2 regions of the Rhodococcus sp. P1Y genome follow, and region 2 is predicted to be linked to the other one. Evidence: predicted binding sites of a transcription regulator. Region 2 holds the regulator's gene; the other holds the start of a gene.
The links. Region 2 encodes LexA, which represses DNA repair genes until DNA is damaged. Its sites were predicted from a motif close to CGAACANNTGTTCG; they were not measured.
Positions count from the first base shown of each region.

Region 1: a site for LexA is predicted at 3,074-3,087, ahead of cofD (2-phospho-L-lactate transferase). Genes of this name have one in related genera too.

Region 1 is NZ_CP032762.1:3,010,284-3,021,337, forward strand. It holds gene D8W71_RS13900 (NUDIX hydrolase) at 1-464, opposite strand, end outside; gene D8W71_RS13905 (coenzyme F420-0:L-glutamate ligase) at 466-1,851, opposite strand; gene cofD (2-phospho-L-lactate transferase) at 1,848-2,816, opposite strand; gene D8W71_RS13915 (WhiB family transcriptional regulator) at 3,612-3,845, shown strand; gene D8W71_RS13920 (metallopeptidase family protein) at 3,865-4,353, opposite strand; gene D8W71_RS13925 (DUF3499 domain-containing protein) at 4,429-4,839, shown strand; gene D8W71_RS13930 (phosphomannomutase/phosphoglucomutase) at 5,018-6,385, shown strand; gene D8W71_RS13935 (tobH protein) at 6,475-7,584, shown strand; gene manA (mannose-6-phosphate isomerase, class I) at 7,584-8,816, shown strand; gene D8W71_RS13945 (amino acid permease) at 8,945-10,447, shown strand; gene D8W71_RS13950 (alkane 1-monooxygenase) at 10,536-11,054, shown strand, end outside.
Region 2 is NZ_CP032762.1:3,404,873-3,415,926, forward strand. It holds gene D8W71_RS15780 (DeoR/GlpR family DNA-binding transcription regulator) at 1-661, opposite strand, end outside; gene ptsP (phosphoenolpyruvate--protein phosphotransferase) at 852-2,561, shown strand; gene D8W71_RS15790 (uracil-xanthine permease family protein) at 2,585-3,850, shown strand; gene D8W71_RS15795 (acyl-CoA dehydrogenase family protein) at 3,986-5,128, shown strand; gene lexA (transcriptional repressor LexA) at 5,229-6,017, opposite strand; gene D8W71_RS15805 (hypothetical protein) at 6,356-6,730, shown strand; gene nrdR (transcriptional regulator NrdR) at 6,842-7,306, shown strand; gene hrpA (ATP-dependent RNA helicase HrpA) at 7,382-11,054, opposite strand, start outside.

The DNA of each region.
Region 1 (11,054 bases), 390 kb from region 2:
AGGTCGGTCGATTCTTCGCTGCGCACGGCGCGTGACCCGGGCGCAGCACGGACGAGGAATCTCAGGTCGAGATGACGGGTCGGCTTACCGAGCGAACACGTAATGGGATGCGTGTGCGCGGAAAGAAGCGTGGGATGGATCGTGAGCTCGTCGATTCCCGACTCCTCTCGCGCTTCCCGCAATGCCGCATCGACTACCGTCTCGTCCGTCTCCTCGCAGTGTCCACCGAGTTGGATCCAGCGGCCCACCCTCGGGTGAAGCGTCAGCAGGACTTCGCGACCCGACGCAGTCAGCACCAGCGACGATGCAGTGATGTGTCCCGGTTCATTGGCGCGAAGGCAACCGTCGGGACTTGCAGCGAGAAACGCGAGCATCGTCTGACGTAACGATTCCTCGTGGTCCTCGCGCACCGACCACCCCTCCAGGGCGGCGACGGCGGAGTTGTGCAGCGACTGCGAACTCACCTCAGATCTCCACCAGCCCAGTATCGACAGCAGCAGGAGTGCGCGGCGTCAGCGGCTCGTCGGGATAGCCGATAGCTATGGCGCCCATGGCTTTCCAGTCGGCACGGAGTCCCAGTTCGCTGCGCACGAGATCGGCGGCGAAGATCGTCGAACCTATCCAGCAACTACCGATTCCGCGCGCCGCGAGAGAGACCAGCAGCCCCTGCACCGCGGCACCCACCGCGACGGTGAACATGGTTTCCTCGGCGCGCGTGCGCCGTTCGTCCGGATATCGGTGCGCCCCGTCCGGCACACAGAACGGGATGACGACCTCGGGTGCGTCGAAGAGAATGGATCCACGGGCGATTCTGGCATCGATTCGCTCTTCGTCGAGACCGTCCTCCCGAAGATCGCTGCGCCATTGCTCGGCCATCAGTTTCAGTAGCTGAACACGAAGTGCCGGTGTGCGTACCCAAACGAACCTGACCGGCCGGGTGTGATGAGGTGCGGGTGCGGTCAGGGCTTCGGCAACCGCATCGCGAATGTCGCTCTCGCCGACGGGTTCTTCCGTGAAAGATCGAACCGATCGCCGAAGCAGAAGCGCTTCTCGGTGTCCGCGTTCGATGGATTCGGCGGTACCCAGCCAGAACAGGTCGTCCTCTCCCGGCCGTACCAGATCTCGTGCGCGTGAACCGTTGTCGACCGGGGCGAGTCCACGGACCACGGCGACAGGCACCCCGCCGAGCTTGCCCTTGACGAGATCGGCTGCGGCAGCGATCTCGTCGGCGACGGCCACCTCCGTTACGACCAACTCGTTTCCTTGCCCGTCCTCGGCGCCTGCGTACGCGTGCACTACTGCAAGACCGGCACTACCGATTGCTGCATCGGTCTGTCCGACGCGCCACGCCCTACCCATCGTGTCGGTGACGACGACGCCGACCGAGACGCCGAGAGATGCCGCCAGCGCGCTGCGCAACCGCGATGCGCTTGCGTCGGGATCGATTGGCAACAAAGCGAGTTCGGCGCGGTCTACGTTGGACCCGTCGATTCCCGATGCAGCTTGGACGATGCCGAGCTTGTTCTCTGTGATGAGGGTTCGCCCCTTGCGGGCGACGACACGAACGGCTTCCTGATCGACGAGAACTCTGCGTGCTGCGTCGCGTTCGTCGGGATCGAGTGGTGCGTCGACGAGCCTGCCCTCCACCTTGGAGAAGGCCTTGCTCGTGACCACAAGGATGTCGTCGTTGCGAATCCACGGCGCGTGTTCGGCGATCGCGGCGGCAAGATCGTCACCGGGACGAAACTCGGGAAGGCCGAGTACCGGAAGTATTTCGATGCTTCCGCCCGGCGCGTGATCGGTGGGTACGGACGGCGACGCAGCAATCGAGTGCGCGGGCTCGGTGTTCACAGATCGAGCCCCGCGGACCGCAGTGCAACGGCAGCCATCTCGGCAGTGGTAGCCGGGTCGGTCATCAGTAGTGGCACACTCCGAACGTCCACTCCTGGAACCACCGCAGTGTCGGTCGAATGAATCAACCACGTGTCGAGTATGCCGGTGTCCGAGCGTGCACCGTAGTGCTGTCCGATCGCCTCCGCGCTGGTTTCGACGCCGATGACCGTCAGGCATTCGTCGGCCATGCCGCGCAGCGGTTTACCGTCTATCACCGGTGACAGGCCGACCACCTTGGCCGGAGTGGTGCGCAGAGCGCTACGAATCCCCGGGACCGCAAGCACGGCGCCGACGCTGACGACCGGGTTGGACGGCGCGAGGATCACGGCGTCGGCGTTCTCGATTGCATCGAGTACACCGGGCGCCGGACTCGCCTGCTCCGCACCGACGTTGGCGAAGCTGTGTGTCTCGATCTGCGCGCGGTAGCGAACCCACCACTCTTGGAAGTGAATAGCTCGCTGCGTTTCGCCCGTCGGGTCCTCCGGATCGGACACGACCACATGGGTCTCGCTCCGATCGTCCGTTACGGGAATCAATCTGACCCCGGGCTTCCACCTGTTGCACAGTGCCTCCGTCACCGCCGACAACGGATACCCTGCTCGAAGCATTCGGCTACGTATGAGGTGTGTGGCGATGTCGCGGTCGCCGAGACCGAACCAATCCGGATCGGCTCCATAGGCGGCGAGTTCGTCTCGCGCATGCCAAGTCTCCGCTATTCGGCCCCAGCCGCGTTCGGTGTCGATTCCACCACCGAGTGTGTACATGCACGTGTCCAGATCGGGACAGATGCGGAGGCCGTGCATCCACACGTCGTCGCCTACGTTGACGATTGCGGTGATCTCACCGTCGTCGCCCAAAAGGGTTCTGAGACCCTGGAGGAATCGAGCTCCTCCCACACCACCGACCAAGACAGTCACTTTCACAGGTAGAAAGCCTATGCCGTCGGTTCCAGAGCTGCGTGGGCACCCATTGCTGTCCGAGCTCAGCGCCTGTTCGACGGCCAGTTTCCCGCCGCGACACGCGCAAGATGGCCGCTGATTCGGGGAGGGTGCAGTTTTTGGGCCCTAGATGGTATTGGAAAATAGGTCGTCGGCTTGACCTCAGCGCACTCCGGCGTGTCTAATCACATGTATGTCATTCCAAGGTTTTCAAGCGAGTTCGCTTGGAGCTGGCCTTGATTCGAACATGCGTTCCCATGGCTTGTCTTCTCGTGGCTTGTCATCTTATGGATACGTGTACTAGAGGTCGAGGGTTCCGGCATGACAACGAATACCGGCGCGGGGCAAGGTGTTCGGAACCGACCGGCAGTATCTGCGCTATTCGAAGGTGAGGAGGCGGAAGCGATGTACGACCAGAACGCGACACGTGAACAACGGGGCGAGGCCCCGGCTCACCTCAGCGCAGTCGACGACGCGCCGCAGACCGATTCCATAGCAGGCGCGGAACAAGGCGACTGCGAGAAGGGAACCGAGGGCACGTCGCTGCGCGTCGAACAGGAACCTGCCGGGGGGTCGATCGAAGTCGACTCCGGGATCGTTCCAGTCGATGCCGGCGCCGGATATGTCGTTCGCGATATCGGCGGCGATGCCTTCGCGGCGGAAGACGCCGAACTCGGCGAACCGGACTCGGACGACGAGTCCGAGGACGGCTCGGTCGAAGATCTGCCGATGCGCGAGCCCGTCCGCCCAGTGCTGAGCCTCATCGCAGGCTTCGACGAGATGTTCGACGAGATCGAAGATCAGTGGCAGGAACGTGCCCTGTGTGCACAGACCGACCCCGAGGCTTTCTTCCCGGAGAAGGGTGGATCGACGCGCGAAGCAAAGCGGATCTGCCTCGGCTGCGAGGTCAAGGACGAGTGCCTCGAATATGCTCTCGCCAACGACGAGAGGTTCGGCATCTGGGGCGGGTTGTCCGAGCGTGAACGTCGACGCCTCAAGCGCGGGATCGTCTGACCATCTACGGTCCGACCTTTCAGTTCTCGTCGTCGATGCCGGGATCGATCACATCGGCGTCGACGCCCAGGTAGGTAGCTACCTGTTCCACGAGCACCTCGTAGAGAAGATCCTCCAAATCGTCCCGGTGCTTCGCCCGCCGCTCAAGCGGCCGACGGAACAATACGATCCGAGCGCGTGTCGCTTCTCCGCGCTTGTCGATTCCCGCTGGAACCAGCCGCGACAGTGGTACCGGACCCTCGGCGACCACCTCGGGTGGCCAGTTGACCGACTCGGGATCCTTGGCGCGAATCTTCGGCACTTCGTCGACGGCGATGTCGAGTCGCTCCAGCTTGTCGTGCCAACGGTGATCTATTCGCGCGAACGCCTCCAGAACGGCTCGATCGAATCTGTCGGCGCGCGAGCGATGCCCTGGTACGCCGACGGGAAGTATCGGTCCTCGCACGCCCCGCCCACGGCGTGCGGCGGATCGGGAGGTCGTTCTGCGTGCCGAAGTGCCTCGAGCCATGGCGAGAGGTTATCGGGGCGGACTAGCGGTGTGTCGAGCGGCTCGGTGTCGGCGCAGGGGGCTACTCTCTCGTGTGTGAGATCTCTGCGTGGATGCTGCAGGCCTGGGTGCAACCGTTCGGCTGTTGCGACGCTCACGTATGTCTATTCCGACTCGACCGCGGTAGTCGGCCCACTCGCCACCGTCGAGGAGCCGCACTCCTGGGACCTGTGCGAAATACACGCATCGACCACGACCGCGCCGAAGGGCTGGGAGTTGGTGCGCTACGAGGGTGGCTTCACCACCACCTCGCCCGACGAGGACGATCTCACCGCCCTGGCGGAAGCCGTACGCGAAGCCGGCCGGGGAGAACGTTCTCGCGACAGCGGGGCGACGGGCCGTCAAGGCGCCCGGGGGCAGGTTGCCGCAGCCGACAGGCGCCCGGCATCGCCCGTTCGAACCGGGCGTCGCGGCCATTTGCGAGTGCTTCCCGATCCCACGGCCTGATTCGAGGTCAGCTCGCGGAATTGCCGTCGTGACACTGTCGTTCGAGGCAGACATCGTTTCAATCACATCTGTGTGCCGTGGTCGCGCCTGCCGTGACCATATGTGACACATTCTTGTAGGACGCATCGCGAGACGATGCGCTCATGCCTCACCCCGTCGAGAATCCGAGGAGTTGTTCGTGGCACGCACTGCCGAATCCGTCAACGCAGTCATCAAGGCCTACGACGTTCGGGGGGTGGTGGGTGAGCAGATCGATTCCGCGTTCGTCCGTGATGTGGGAGCGTCGTTCGCCCGGCTGGTGCGCAGTCCTGAAGTCACGACTGTTGCGATCGGCCACGACATGCGCGCGTCTTCGCCCGAACTGTCGAGAGCGTTCGCCGAGGGGGTGACGTCGCAAGGGTTGGACGTCGTGCACATCGGTCTCGCGTCGACCGATCAGCTGTACTTCGCGTCCGGATTCCTCGATTGCCCCGGTGCGATGTTCACCGCGAGCCACAATCCGGCGAAGTACAACGGAATCAAACTGTGTCGGGCTGGCGCCAAACCGGTAGGGCAGGACACAGGTCTCGACACCATCAAGAGCGAACTGGTCGCCGGAGTCCCCACGTACAGCGGTGAACCGGGGTCGGTGACCGAACGAGATGTGCTGAGCGAGTACGCCTCGTTCGTGCGCAACCTGGTCGATCTCACGAAAGTGTCCGGCGTCAAGATCGCCGTCGATGCCGGGAACGGAATGGGCGGGCACACTGTGCCCGCAGTGTTCGGTGATCTTCCCGTGACGATCGAGCCGCTGTACTTCGAACTCGACGGCACCTTCCCGAACCACGAGGCCAATCCGTTGGACCCGGCGAACCTCGTCGATCTGCAGAAGTTCGTCCGAGACACCGGAGCAGACATCGGCCTTGCGTTCGACGGTGATGCCGATCGATGCTTCGTGGTCGACGAGAAGGGCGACCCGGTCTCGCCGTCGGCGGTGACCGGCCTCGTCGCCGAGCGCGAGTTGGCGAAGGAGCCGGGCGCGACGGTAATTCACAACCTGATCACCTCTCGGGCTGTTCCCGAGTTGGTGACCGAGCTCGGCGGTACGCCGGTGCGCACACGAGTCGGACATTCGTTCATCAAGCAGCAGATGGCCGACACGGGAGCAATCTTCGGCGGCGAACACTCGGCTCATTACTACTTCAGAGACTTCTGGGGTGCGGATTCGGGCATGTTGGCTGCGCTGCACGTTCTCGCCGCCCTCGGATCACAGGATCGACCGCTGTCGGAGCTGATGAGCTCGTACGAGTCGTACTCCGCGTCGGGGGAGATCAACTCCACTGTTGCTGATGCAGCCGAACGCACGGCAGCAGTGCTCGACGTGTTCGCCGACCGCACGGTCTCGACCGACAGGCTCGATGGCGTGACGGTCGACCTGTCGGACGGCGCCTGGTTCAACCTTCGTGCGTCGAACACCGAGCCTCTGCTGCGTTTGAACGTGGAGGCACGCACCGCGGCCGAAGTGAATGCACTGACGGAGGAGATTCTCGGCGTGGTTCGGGCCTGACTGGAATAGTGGACGTGTGCGCGGGTATACGAGCACCAGGAAGCAGTGAGCTGAGCGCGACGGCAAGGAAGGACGGTGGCTTCTCACCAATGACCACTCTGTCGCCTCTTCTCGATCTGGACGACGCCGACGCACTCGTCGCCGCGGACACCGACGGCGTGCTACGAAGTGCTGCGTTGGCCGGGGCGCAAGTTCGTGCGACCGCTGGATCGTTCGCCGACACCATCGGTGATCGCCTCGGTGGCCTCCGACCGCGAAGCGTCGTGTTCGTTGCAGGCGGCGGGCGGGCAGAACGTGCGGCGTCGCTGTTGATCGCAGGCGTCGGTCCTCGAATCGGCGTGCCACTCGTACTCACCACTGGTACGCCGCCATGGGTCGGCCCGCTCGACGTGGTCGTCGTGTGCGGCGACGATGCAGGCGACCCTCGACTGTCCGAGTCGACTGCCGCAGCTGTTCGCCGCGGCGCCGAGACCGTTCTGGTCACACCCGACGAGGGCCCACTGCGAGCCGCGGCAGCGGGGCGCGCACTGTTTCTGCCACCGCGAATTGCAGTCCGCGAACCGAACACCCTCATGCGATACGTTGCCGCAGGAGTCAGTGTTCTCGGCGCGGTTTCCGACGGGGTATATCGCTCCCTCCTGCCAGATCTCGATCGACTTGCCGATGCCCTCGACGACGAGGCATCCCAAGATCACCCTCTCCACGAGGTCTTCCACAACCCTGCGAAGTCGATCGCAGTTCGAATGGCCGATCGACGCATTGTCTTCAGCGGCGTCGACTCGACGGCCCTCGAGATTGCTCGCCACGGCAGCGAAGTGATGTTGGGCGTGGCAGGAGTGGTCTCGGCAGCAGGTGAATTGTCCGACGTCGTCCGGGCAGTCGTGCATGCGTCGCGGTCCGCAGCCTCGGGTCCGGCCGATTACGATCCGTTCTTCCACGATGACGAGGTGGACGGGCCGCGTCCGGAGGCTGCCGTACGAGTCCTCGTTATTGCTTCTCCCACAGCCGCATCGGCGGCCGAGCGACGCACCGCGGCTCTGGACGATGTCGACGTCGTCGTCTCCGGTGTCGCCGAACCGGGTGAGCCGCCCGAACGCGCGCGTCGCGGAGCGGGGCTCGGTGAGTTCGAATCGATGGCATTGTCGGCGACGCGGCTGGAGATGGCCGCCGCGTATCTACATCTGATGGGCGGTAGATAGTGCAACCACTGCGCGGTGCAGTTCGGTCGTACGCATGGGGATCTCGAACCTCGCTTGCGCGGTTGCAGCGACGGTCGGTGCCCTCGGAGCACCCCGAGGCCGAGATATGGCTCGGTGCGCATCCGGCCGATCCTGCTTATTTGCTCGGTGACGGGTCACCGAAGTCGTTGCTGGAGGCGATCGACGAGAATCCGCGCCTGGAACTCGGTGCGGAGACCGCGCACGTCTACGGCGGGCGGCTTCCATTTCTGCTGAAACTCCTTGCCGCCGACGAACCTTTGTCGCTGCAGGCACATCCGAGTTCGGATCAGGCCAAAGAAGGTTTCGCGCGCGAGGAATCGCGTCGGGTCCCGATCGATTCGCCGGTCAGAAACTACCGCGACGCCTCCCACAAGCCTGAATTGATCGTCGCTCTCACCGAATTCCATGCCCTCGCAGGGTTTCGGTGCCCGAGGCAGACCGTGGAGTTCATCGACGCCCTCGATGTCGGTGCGTTGTCCGGATACCGGTCGTTGCTCGCGGACCAACCGGACGACGCGGGTCTGCGAACGGTGTTCACGTCGTGGATCACACTGCCGGGACCTGCGCTCGATGCTCTGCTTCCACTTGTGGCCGACGGCTGCATCCGGTACCTGTCCACCACGGCTCATCACGACGGAGGGCGGTTCGTCGCCGAGGCCCGCACCTTGCTTGAACTGGGGGAGTCGTATCCAGGCGATGCAGGCGTTCTCGCGGCGTTGCTTCTCAATCGCGTCACTCTGAGTCCGGGCCAAGGGTTGTATCTGGCCGCGGGCAATCTGCATGCGTATCTATCGGGAACCGGCGTCGAGGTCATGGCAAACTCCGACAACGTGTTGCGAGGCGGCCTGACTCCGAAGCATGTGGATGTGCCGGAACTTCTGAGGGTGTTGGACTTCGAGCCTGCCGAGGTCGAGGTGCTCGAGCCCGATGTCGGGTCGGGTGGGCCCGTTCTCTATCGCACGCCTGCGCCCGAGTTCGAGCTGTCGAGGTCGGTGCTGTCCGGTGGAGCGTCCGTGAGCTTCGATGGAGACTCGCCACGAATTCTGCTGTGTACCGCAGGACGTGTCGTCATCGGTGGCGGCGAGTTGGAATACGTATTGGAGCAGGGCGCCGCCGTATGGGTGTCTGCATCCGACCCCCTTCTGATCGCCGAGGCGCGTTGGGGTGACGCCGAGGTCTTCTCGGCCACCGTCGGGGCCTTGGCAGGCTGAATTCCGCGGTTTTGCCAAGGCTCCTCGCGCTGGCTCGCTGGAAGCATATTGTGTGACCGAAGGGGTTCGAGTGGCGTAGTGATACGCGCTCTCGAACACGATCGACTGAACAGGCGGAATCTTCGATAATGGAACACCCACGCTCACCGAAGTCGGATACCAAGACCGGCATCTTCAGAACGAAGTCGGTCGAACAGTCCATGCGCGACACCGACGATCCCGACACCAAACTCCGTAAGGAACTCACGTCTTGGGACCTCACGGTGTTCGGCGTTGCGGTCGTTATCGGCGCGGGAATCTTCACCCTGACCGCGCGCACGGCAGGAAACGTCGCCGGTCCTTCGGTGTCGCTGGCATTCGTACTGGCCGCTGTGGCCTGCGGCCTTGCCGCGCTCTGCTACGCAGAATTCGCATCGACGGTTCCGGTCGCGGGAAGCGCGTACACATTCTCCTACGCGACATTCGGTGAGTTCGTCGCGTGGATCATCGGATGGGACCTCGTTCTGGAGTTCGCACTCGCGTCGTCGGTCGTCGCGAAGGGGTGGTCGCTGTACCTGGGTGAAGTTCTCGGATCGTCCTCGCCCGTCCTGTCGATCGGTTCCGTCGACGTGGATTGGGGTGCGCTACTGATCGTCGTCATCATCACCGCGCTCTTGGCCAGCGGAACCAAGCTGTCCTCGCGGGTGTCATTGATCATCACCGCGATCAAGGTCGCAGTAGTTCTGCTCGTCGTGATCGTCGGCGCGTTCTACATCAAGGCCGAGAACTACTCTCCGTACATCCCGCCGGCGCAGGAGGGCGATACCGCCGACGGAATCCACCAGTCGTTGTTCGCGTTCGTGACCGGCGCAGGCGGTAGCACGTTCGGGTGGTACGGCTTGCTGGCCGCCGCGAGCCTGGTCTTCTTCGCGTTCATCGGGTTCGACGTCGTCGCCACCACTGCCGAGGAAGCGAAGGAGCCGCAGAAGGCGCTACCGCGCGGCATTCTCGGATCGCTGCTGATCGTGACCGTGCTCTACGTGGCCGTGACGCTCGTACTGACCGGAATGGTGAACTACACCGAACTCGCGGGCGACAGCTCGACCTTGGCCACTGCATTCGAACTCAACGGGCTGACGTGGGCGAAGAACATCATCTCTTTCGGGGCGCTCGCCGGCCTGACCACCGTGGTGATGGTCTTGATGCTGGGCCAGACCCGTGTGCTGTTCGCCATGTCGCGGGACGGACTCGTGCCGAGGAAGCTCGCCCACACGGGCAAGAGGGGCACGCCTCTACGCATCACGCTGCTTGTCGGTGGCGTCGTTGCTGTCCTGGCCGCATTCTTCCCCATCGGGGTCCTCGAAGAGATGGTCAACATCGGAACGCTGTTCGCCTTCGTTCTCGTGTCGATCGGAGTGGTGGTTCTGCGACGGACTCGCCCGGATCTGCCTCGTGGCTTCAAGGTTCCGTTCATGCCGGTGATCCCGATTCTGGCCGTCGTCGCCTGCCTGTGGCTGATGGTGAACCTGTCCGTCGAGACATGGCTCCGATTCATAGTCTGGATGCTGATCGGGGTGGTCATCTACTTCGTGTACAGCAAGAGAAACGTCGAGAAAACGCTGCGCGAACGTAAGGAACAGCTTTCCGAGTGACCCCCTCGCCTCGGCTGAAAACCGTTTGCCGCGGTACCGACTGCTACTGTGTCGAACAGACCTAGAGTTTCTTTTACGGGGAGTTCGGATGAATCGAGCCGGTGCGACGTCCACGAATTTGGACGAGCACTCCGGTGAATGCGTGTCGGGGGACGCGCGCGCTGTGAGATCGAAACGGACCTTGTCCACGTCAAAAGACGGGCGGGGAGCCAGACGAGCCGGTAAACGGCCCCTCTGGCTGCTCGGCCTACTGGCGCCTGCCTCGGCGCTGCTGCCGTCGCAGTTGGTGCTGTGGACCGGTATGCCCATATTTTGGTGGAGCGGCGTGATGGTCTTCTTCGTCATCATCCCGCTCATCGACGTGGTCGCGGGTGAGGACGGAGACAATCCGTCGGACGACGACATCGAAGAGATGCAAGACGATCGCTTCTATCGTTGGTGCACCTACCTGTTTCTGCCCGTGCAGTTCCTCACACTGCTCGTCGCCTGCTGGATGTGGGCGTTCGGTACGTTGGCGGTGGTCGACAAGATCGGCCTCGCGGTCACGATCGGGCTCGTCGCGGGGACCGGCATCAATGCGGCTCACGAACTGGGACACCGGATCGAG
Region 2 (11,054 bases):
TCACCACGTGCTCTCGCCCGATCTTCGACGAATCGGCAAGCACTACAACGTGGTTGGCCGTACGGACCATGGCGCGCTTGACCGCAGCCTCGTCACTGTCGGGGGTCGACAGGCCGTGGCCGACGCTGAGGGCGTTGGTTCCGATGAACGCGACGTCGACGCGCAACCATTCGAGCGCGCTGAGTGCTTCCTCGCCGACTGCTGCTTGTGTCGTGCCACGTACACGTCCGCCGAGCATGCGCAGGTTGACTCCGCCGAGGGGTGCGACACGAGCTGCAATGGGAATCGAGTTGGTGATCAACGTGAGTTCGGAAGCATTGCCGAGCAACGCAGCGAGCCGTCCCGTCGTCGTTCCGGCGTCGAATACCGCGCTACCACCGGACGGTGGTAGGTAGTCGACTGCCGCAGCAGCGATCGCGTCCTTCTGCTCGGCGCGGGTGTACTCGCGCTCACCGACGCCTGGTTCGGCGATGGTCAATGCCGATGCCGGTACGGCGCCGCCGTGCACCCGGCGGACTATGCCCGCTCGGTCGAGGACGGCGAGGTCGCGGCGAACCGTCTCGGTCGTGACGCCGTAGGAGGTGGACAGGTCGGCCACGGAGACGCGGCCGCGGGTGGTGATCAATTCCGCTATGGACTGCTGCCGTTCTTCTGCGTACATCTGCGCCTCCTGTCTCTCCGGTCGCACCTGCGGGCTGCGCTTCGCCCGGTGTAGATGTTGGATTATGTTGTTTTACGCCCGTATCTGTTGACATGTCAAGAGCAAAGAGTAATCTCGATCACAACAAGCTGATCGCAGCCAGTCGATCACAGCGGTGCAGAACCGCAGACGAGTTCGTAGGAGGACACACATGACGGGATCGCATCTCGCCGAGACGCAGGAGGCAGACGTGCCTTTGTCCGGTTCGTCGGTACTACGCGGCACGCCGGTCGTTCCCGGCGTCGGTTACGGCCCGGTCATCCGGCCAGGACGGCGTCCCGACGTACCTGTGGACACCTCCGTCATCGACGAGGATGCCCGTGACGCCGAGGTCGAGAAATTCCGCGGCGCTACTTCCGTCGTCGCGGACCGTCTGCGCGGGCGCGCAGAGTTGGCGACCGGCGCCGCGTCGGAGGTTCTGTCCGCCAACGCAGCCATGGCGCAGGATCGGGGTTGGCTCAAGGCTGCCGAGAAGCTGATTCTCGCTGGAACGCCGGCTACGTCCGCTACCGATGCCGCGACCGAGAAGTTCGTGGCCATGTTCGACAAACTCGGTGGTCTGATGGCCGAGCGCGTGACCGATCTGCGCGATATACGCGACCGCGTCATCGCCGAGATTCTCGGCGTCCCCGAACCCGGTGTTCCCACGCCGTCGGTTCCCTCGGTTCTGCTGGCCGACGACCTCGCGCCCGCCGATACTGCCGGCCTCGACGCGAGTCTGGTAGTTGGGCTCGCAACGTCGCTCGGAGGGCCGACAAGTCACACTGCAATAATCGCGCGCCAGCTGGGAATTCCCTGTGTCGTTGCGGTATTCGGTCTCGACGACGTGCCCGAGGGAACGAGCGCGCTCGTCGACGGAATCACCGGTGACATCGTGCTCGAACCCGACGCCGCGCAGGCTGTGAACGCCGTCGAAACATCACTTGCGGAGCTCGACCGCGTGTCGCAGTGGACGGGGCCCGGAGCCACGTCCGATGGCCACACCGTCGATATCCTCGCCAACGTGCAGGACGGTGCAGGGGCACGGGCAGCCAGAAAGACAGCCGCCGAGGGGATCGGGTTGTTCCGCACCGAACTCTGTTTCCTCGACCGCGACGTCGAGCCGACGGTCGACGAACAGGCCGAGATCTACGCTCAGGTGCTGGAGGCGTTCGACGGCCGGAAGGTGGTCGTGCGAACGCTCGATGCCGGCTCCGACAAGCCGCTTCGGTTCGCCAACCACGCCGACGAGGCCAATCCGGCACTCGGAATTCGCGGCATTCGAATCGCCGAGGCGGACAGGGGGATTCTCTACCGTCAGCTCGACGGCATCGCCGCGGCCGCGGCGGCAACGGGGTCGGCGCCGTGGGTCATGGCTCCGATGATCGCCACCGCGGCCGAGGCTGCTGCCTTCGCGTCCGATGCGCGCGAACGCGGGCTGAAGCCCGGGGTCATGATCGAGATTCCAGCGGCAGCCCTTCTCGCCGAGCACATCCTCGAACACGTCGACTTCCTGTCGATCGGTACGAACGACCTCGCTCAGTACACGATGGCGGCGGACCGAATGTCGTCCCAGCTGGCATCGCTGACCGACCCGTGGCAACCGGCCGTCATCGCCCTAGTCGCGCACACGGCGAAAGCAGGAGCAGCGGCTGGCAAACCGGTCGGAGTGTGCGGTGAGGCGGCCGCAGATCCGTTGTTGGCCTGCGTCCTCGTCGGGCTCGGAATCACGTCTCTGTCTGCGGCGTCGGCTGCTGTGGCGCACGTCGGAGCGAAGCTGTCCTCGGTGACGTTGCAGCAGTGCAAGGACGCGGCTGACGCGGCGTTGAAGACCGACAGTTCCACGGCGGCGCGTGCGGCCGTCACAGCGATACTCGGCTGATTTCCCCGTAGGATCGTCTCCTTGTGAGTCGAAACTTCGGATGGACCCTGCACGGCGACGGTAAAACGCCCACTGCAGGCGCAGTGGTGGCGCCGGACGAACGGCTGTCGTGGCCACGGACCGTCGGGATCGGCATGCAGCACGTGATCGCGATGTTCGGCGCGACGTTGCTCGTCCCGACCTTGACCGGGTTCCCCGTCACTACGACCCTGCTCTTCTCGGGCATCGGGACGGCGCTGTTCCTGATCATCACCCGCGGGCGAATTCCCAGCTACCTAGGGTCGTCGTTCGCGTTCATCGCGCCGTTGAGCGCCGCTCAGGCGAATGGGCCCGCGGCGCAACTCGGTGCGGTGATGTCGGTCGGAATCGTGCTGGCAGCAGTCGGATTCGTCGTCAGATTCGCCGGCGGTCGGGTTGTCGAAGCCGTGATGCCACCTGTGGTCACCGGCGCTGTCGTCGTGCTGATCGGATTCAATCTTGCACCCGCTGCGACGACGTCATTCGAGGCTCAACCGCTGGTGGCGGCCGTCACCCTCGTGTCAATACTCGTGATCACTGCCGCAGGTCCCGGGCTACTCGGACGTCTCGGCATTCTTGTCGGAGTGATCATCGGCTGGTTGTTCGCGGCCGTGCTCGGACAGATCGACTCGGCCAAGCTCGACGCCATGCGCGCTGCTGCGTGGATCGGAATCCCGGAGTTCCGTGGGCCCACATTCGAACTGTCGGTCGTACTGATAGCGCTACCCGTTGTCATCGTTCTCGTCGCCGAGAACGTCGGTCACGTCAAAGCGGTGTCCGCCATGACCGGCAAGCCCCTCGACGACTTGGCCGGGGACGCCCTCATCGCGGACGGTCTCGCCACGACACTCGCCGGCGCCGCAGGCGGCTCGGGTACGACGACCTACGCCGAGAACATCGGCGTAATGGCAGCGACTCGGGTGTACTCGACGGCGGCGTACTGGGTCGCGGCAGCAACCGCGATCGTTCTGGCGTTCTCACCCAAGTTCGGTGCTCTCGTGTTCACGGTGCCCAGCGGGGTCATCGGGGGCGCAACGCTGGTGCTCTACGGCTTGATCGGATTGTTGGGCGTGCGCATCTGGACCGACAACAAGGTCGACTTCACCGACCCGGTGAACCTCACCGTGGTTGCAGCAGCGATCGTGGCCGGTATCGGGGACTTGACGCTCCAGGTCGGCTCCATCGAACTGGGCGGAATCGCCTGGGGTTCGGTCGGCATCCTCGTCGGATATCCGGTGTTGCGGGCCCTGAGCCGGAAAGCTACTCGCTAGTACGGTCACCGATCACGCACGGCTCGGTCATCGACTGTGGCCGAGGAGCGGTCGTAGGGTCGAGGGAACGCCATTCTTGTCGGCACGCACCGCCGTGGGCAGCACCGTTCCCGGCAGCACCTCGAAGGAGAAGTAGTGGACCGCACACTGTTCGAAGCCGAGCACGACCTCTTTCGCGAGTCGTATCGCAAGTTTCTCGACCAGCACGTCGCCCCGAACCATGCGAAGTGGGAAGAGCAGAACATCGTCGACCGAGATGTGTGGGTCGAGGCAGGCAAGCAGGGATTCCTCGGTACCGCGGTCCCCGAGGAGTACGGCGGCGGTGGCGTCAAGGACTTCCGCTACAACGCCATTGTCACCGAGGAGACGACCCGTGGTGGGTACAGCGGAATCGGCTTCACACTGCACAACGACGTCGTCGCGCCCTACCTCATCGAGCTGACCAACGAAGAGCAGAAGCAGCGTTGGCTCCCAGGTTTCAGCTCGGGTGAGCTGATCACGGCGATCGCTATGACCGAGCCCGGTACCGGCAGCGACTTGCAGGGCATCAAGACCCGAGCGGTTCGTGACGGTGACGAGTGGGTTCTCAACGGCTCCAAGACGTTCATCACCAACGGAATCAACGCTGACCTGATCATCGTCGTCGCATGTACCGACCCCGAGAAGGGCGCCCAGGGATTCAGCCTGCTGGTCGTCGAGCGCGACATGCCGGGCTTCGAGCGCGGCAGGAACCTCGACAAGATCGGCATGAAGGCTCAGGACACAGCCGAACTCAGTTTCACCGATGTTCGCGTTCCTGCCGCGAACCTGCTCGGCGAAGAGGGCATGGGCTTCATCTACCTGATGCAGAATCTTCCGCAGGAGCGGCTCTCGATTGCCGTCGTCGCAGCCGCCGCGATGGAATCCGCGCTGGAGATGACCATTCAGTACTGCCGTGATCGCAAGGCCTTCGGCAAGTCCATCGGAAAGTTCCAGAACACACGGTTCGTTCTTGCCGAGTTGGCAACCGAGGCGACCGCTACGAGAATCATGGTCGACAAGTTCATCGAACTTCTCAACGCCGGGACGTTGACGGTCCAGGAAGCGGCCATGGCGAAGTGGTGGACGACCGAGAACCAGGTCAAGCTCATCGATCGCTGCCTCCAGTTGCACGGAGGCTACGGCTACATGAAGGAATACCCGATCGCCAAGGCGTACATGGATTCTCGCGTCCAAACGATCTACGGCGGCACGACCGAAATCATGAAGGAGATCATCGGACGCGGTCTCGATCTGTAGTTCGCCGATCTTCGTACAACGGCCCGAAACCTGAAAGGTTTCGGGCCGTTGGCATCGCTTGTCGTCAAAGCAGTGTCTGTCGTCAGAGCATTGTTTGTCGTCAGAGCTTGCGCATTACCGTGACAACCTTGCCGAGGATCGCTGCGTCGTTGCCGGGGATGGGCTCGAACAGCGGGTTGTGCGGCATCAACCACACATCGCCCTTCGTTCGCTTGAACGTTTTGACCGTGGCTTCGCCGTCGATCATCGCGGCCACGATGTCTCCGTTGTCGGCGACGCTCTGCTGGCGTACGACCACCCAGTCGCCGTCGCAGATGGCTGCCTCGATCATGGACTCGCCCACGACTTTCAGCAGGAACAACGAGCCCTGTCCCACGAGTTCGCGCGGAAGCGGGAACACGTCTTCGACCGCTTCCTCGGCGAGGATCGGACCGCCTGCCGCGATACGTCCGAGAACAGGCACGAACGTCGGCGTCGGAAGCTGATCCTCCGCCGTTGCCGATCCGTCCGCCACCGCTGCCGCGTGATCGGCCTGTACCTCGTCGAGGCCGCGGACGTCGACAGCGCGGGGACGGTTCGCGTCGCGGCGAAGGAAGCCCTTGCGCTCGAGCGTGCGGAGTTGATGAGCAACCGACGACGTCGAGGTCAGTCCTACGGCATCCCCGATCTCCCTGATGCTGGGCGGGTACCCGCGTTCGGTGACCGACGCCCTGATGACTTCGAGAACCTTGCGTTGGCGCTCGGTCAGTCCGGCGTTGATGTCGGTGCCCTCGCCCTCGAACGCCTTCGCGGTCGGAACCGCTGCGGGTTTGCCCGCCGACTTCGTTGTCGACTGCCCGGTCGATCTCGGCGCCGATTTCGCCGACCCTGACGAGGTCTCGTCCTTCATTCGTGCGTCCTCCTGCGTCGTACGCGCGTTCGGTTCGGTCTGGACGAGAGTTCTCCGGCCTCGGGCAATGTTCCAGTCTCGGGACGATGTTCCAGTCTCGGGGCCAAGTTCCGGTCTCGGTAGTACCTGTCGAACGCGTGGGGTGGATGTGACGTGTGGTTTCTGACACGAATCTAGCCCGTAAACGCTGTTCGATCAAACATCTGTTCGATCCGTGTCGCACTTTCTGCTGACTTTGTCGGAGTCGCGTGATAGAACTTCGAACAAGCGTTCATCGAACGCCTGATCGAATAACCGATTCGATCGCGTTCGACACGTCCCATCCAGCGGAGGTTCCGATGACCATCACAACCGACCGGCGAGTTGCCCCAGCACTGCGCGCATCGACCGGTAGCCGATCGCGGTCGGCCACGCCCACCCGTCGTCGCGGCACGGTGGAACGTCGCCGATACGTGCTGGATACGGCGGCGCGGCAGGGCGCACACGGGTCGGCCGTCGTTCACGGTTCCCCCGACGCGCAGACCGATCGCGCACATCGTGACGAGAAGATCTCGTGGAGCGCAATGGTCGCGGGTGTCGTTGCGACGGCCGTCGTGATCCTCGGCTTGGTGGCCGTCGCGAATCTACGCGCGGACGCGCTCGACTCGACGCCAGAATCCTCCGGCGCGCCGGTGGCGGTCGTGCAGGGGTTCGATGCCCCGTCTACGCCGTAGCGCGCTGTGCTGGGTGATCGAGGCGCGTTCGTAGGGCTCCGAGTATCCTCGATGCCTGTACCTCTCACGAGTCATTCGAGAGTGTGCAACGGCTACGACGGAGGCGCTTACATGCATTGCCCGTTCTGCAGGCATCCCGATTCCCGCGTGGTGGACTCGCGCGAAGCAGACGAAGGGCAGGCAATTCGGCGACGTCGGTCATGTCCGGAATGCGGTCGACGCTTTACTACCGTCGAAACGGCGGTGTTGGCGGTCGTCAAGCGCAGCGGCGTCACCGAACCCTTCTCCCGGGAGAAGGTCGTCAAGGGAGTTCGACGGGCATGCCAGGGTCGTGACGTAGACAACGACGCGCTGAATTTGCTGTCGCAGCAAGTTGAGGACGCAGTACGCGCCTCGGGTTCTGCCGAGATTCCCAGCCACGAGGTCGGCCTGGCCATCCTCGGGCCGTTGAGGGATCTCGACGAGGTCGCTTACCTTCGGTTTGCATCGGTCTATCGATCTTTCAGTTCTGCGGAAGATTTCGAGAAGGAAATCCACGACCTACGCGTACACCGCGAAACATCCGTCGTCGATTGAGTCACCGCGTCTGAGTCGCGTCTATCGAATCACGACTGTCGAGTCACGCCGATCAAGTCACGTTGTACGGTCACGTTAGCTGCTGCCGGCTGCAGCGATGGCTTTCAGAACGCGCTTCTCGGATACGGGATATGCGGTTCGGACGGTTTGAGCGAACAGTCCGACTCGAAGCTCTTCGATCATCCAGAACACATCGAGCACGGGCTTGCTGCTCTGCCGAGATTCGGGCAAAGATTTCAGGAGTCGGTCGTAGGCGTCGTAGACGCGGTCGAGAACATCCAGACCGGCATTGTCTCTAGCTGCGCTGCTCGGTAGTGAATTCAGTCTTACGGCTGCAGCTTTCAGATACCGCGGAACGTCGGCGAGCCGTGACGAGCCGAATTCGAATACGAATCCGTCGAATACGAGCGCCGCGAGTTGTTCGCGGACGTCGTCGGCCGCGTCACCCTGTTTGCCGTCCAGTTCGGCTTTGAGTTCGAGCGACTCGGTGAGGATCGGGCGAACGAGCGCGAGGAGGCCGGACGTCCGGCTTGTCACTTCGGCGCCGACGGCTTTGGACAACGCGGCGAACGCCTCGGGCGTCCGTACCGGTCCGCCGTGTGCGTCCATCGCTTCGTCGACGGCCGTCTTGCGGCAGTCTTCGAGCAAGTCGTCGATGCTGCCGTACGGATTCTGACCGAGAGCGAGCCGCTCCCGAGTCGGAATGCCCGCGATCAGAGCCTTGGTACCCCGCGGAGCCGATTCGAGCAGCAACCGTCGGGTCCCATCCCTCATCGCGGCCCGTTGACCCGCCGGTGTGCTGAGTACGCGCACCGCTACGCCACCGCTCTCGTGAACGAGCGCCGGATAGCCCGTGACGGTCTGGCCTGCTACCGATTTGGTCACGGTCTCGTCGAGAGTTCCCAGGCTCGATGAGGTCCAGGCAAGGGTCGGTGCCCGTTCGGCACCCCCGACCGCACTTGCTACTTCGCGAGTCACCCTGGTTGCCAGTGATTTTCGCAGCTCTACGAGATCCTTGGCGGAGCCGAGTTGCTTGCCGTCGGTGTCGACGGCGACGAACGTCATCTGCAGGTGTGCTGGTAGGCCGGACACATCGAAGTCGGTCGGGTCGATTCGAGTCGAGCCGAGCCTGGACAGCTCGCGTGCCAAGGCAGTGATCACAGGTTCGGTGCGCGGTTTCATGGATGCGAGCGCTGCCGCAGCGAAGTCAGGGGCAGGAACGACGGTGCGACGCTGTGCCTTCGGCAACAGTTTGATGAGGGTTGCCACCAGTTCGGCGCGCATGCCTGGAACCAGCCAGTCGAAGCCGACCGGCTGGACCTGCGCGAGAAGAGCGATCGGTATGCGCGCGGTCACGCCGTCGGCAGCCGACCCTGGTTCGAACTGATAGGTGAGGGGGAACTGAATTTCCCCTTGCCGCCACGCATCCGGGTAGTCACCGCCGAGTACGGAGGCGGCGTCCGGGTTCACGACGGTCTCGGCGGTGAAGTCGAGCAGGTCGGGGGTGCGTCGCCTGGTCTTCTTCCACCACGTGTCGAAGTGCCGCGCCGACACTGCCTCGGCGGCGATTCGGGCGTCGTAGAAGTCGTACAGCGCATCGTCGTCGACGACGATGTCGCGTCGTCGTGCCCGGTTCTCGAGTTCACCGACGTCTTCGAGCAGCGCGCGATTGCGGTGGAAGAACGGGTGCTGTGTTGTCCACTCGCCCTGAACCAGTGCATGTCTGATGAACAGCTCGCGCGAGGTCTCGGCGTCGATCGAGTGATAGTTCACCGGCCGACCCGTGACGAGGGGGATGCCGTAGAGAGTGACCCGCTCGTATGCCATGGCCGACTGACGCTTCGTCGACCAATGAGGTTCGGAGTAGGTGCGCTTCACCAGATGTGGGGCAAGCTGTTCGGCCCATTCGGGTTCGATCCGAGCGGCCATCCGCCCCCAGAGCCGACCCGTCTCGACGAGTTCGGCAGCCATGACCCACCTGGGTGGCTTCTTGAACAATCCGGACCCGGGGAATACCGCGAAGTGAGTTCCCCGTGCACCGAGGAACTCGCGTTTGTCACCCTCACGCAGCCCTATGTGAGACAGGAGGCCGGCGAGCAGCGACTGGTGCAGCGCCGCCGGGGTGGACGGAGCATCGGGGACGCTCCAGCCGAGGCCTCGTGTGATCTGACGCAGCTGACCGTGCAGATCCTGCCATTCGCGAATGCGGAGGTAGTGAAGGAACTCGCTCTTGCACATGCGCCGGAACTGGTTCGAGGACAGGTCGTTTCGCTGCTCGCGAAGGTACTTCCACAACTCGACGTAGGCAAGGAAGTCGGAGCTCTCCACGGCGAATCTCGCGTGCTTCTCGTCCGCCGCCTGTTGATGCTCGACGGGTCGTTCTCGTACGTCTTGGATCGACAGGGCTGACACCACGACGAGAGCGTCCGCGAGGGCACCGGAGTTGTTGGCCTCGACGAGCATCCTGGCCATGCGGGGATCGACTGGGAGCGACGCCAACTCCCGGCCGATCGGGGTCAACTCCGATTCGCCCGCGGATGTGGCGGGTTTCAGCGCACCGAGTTCTTCGAGGAGACCGATGCCGTCGCGGATACTGCGAGGATCCGGCGGTTCGACGAACGGGAACTGGTCGATCTTGCCGAGGCCGAGAGACGTCATCTGGAGAATGACCGACGCAAGGTTGGTGCGCAGAATTTCCGGTTCGGTGAACTGTGGCCGAGCGTCGAAGTCTTCCTCGGAGTACAGGCGGATACAGATTCCGTCTGCGACGCGCCCGCACCTGCCCGCGCGTTGCCGAGCCGACGCCTGCGAGATCGGTTCGATGGGGAGGCGTTGGACCTTGGTGCGCAGCGAGTAACGCGAGATGCGTGCGGTGCCTGGATCGACGACGTAGCGAATTCCGGGAACGGTCAGCGACGTCTCGGCGACGTTGGTGGACAGCACCACTCGGCGACCCGCGTGCGGGGTGAACACTCGGTGCTGTTCGGCGGCGGACAGCCGTGCGTACAGTGGGACGATCTCGGTTCCACGAAGTTGCTTGTCTCGCAGGGCATCCGCGGTGTCGCGGATCTCGCGCTCACCGGAGAGAAACACCAGGATGTCTCCGTCGCCCTCGCCGATCAGCTCAGCGACGGCGTCGCAGGTCGCGTCGACGGGGTCGAGGTCGATGGTGGTATCGCCTACGTCGACCGTCAGGGGGCGGTAACGCATCTCGACCGGGAAGGTTCGTCCCGAGACTTCGATGACGGGGGCAGACACGCCATCCCGAGCGAAGTGCTTCGCGAATCGTTCCGGATCGATGGTCGCCGAGGTGATGATTACCTTCAAGTCGGGGCGCCGGGGGAGCAGCTGCGCCAGATATCCGAGGATGAAGTCGATGTTCAGGCTTCGTTCGTGCGCTTCGTCGATGATCAGCGTGTCGTACTGACGCAGTATGCGGTCTCGCTGAATCTCGGCGAGCAGAATACCGTCCGTCATCAGCTTCACGAGCGTCGAATCGGAAGATTGATCGGTGAAGCGGACCTTGTATCCGATCGATTCGCCGATCGATTCACCGACTTCCTCGGCGATGCGTTCGGCAACGGTTCTCGCAGCGAGTCGACGGGGCTGAGTGTGTCCGATCGAGCCGCGGATGCCGCGTCCGAGTTCGAGACAGATCTTCGGGATCTGGGTGGTCTTACCGGAACCGGTCTCGCCCGCGACGATCACGACCTGGTTGTTCTGGATTGCCTCTGCGATGTCGTCCTTG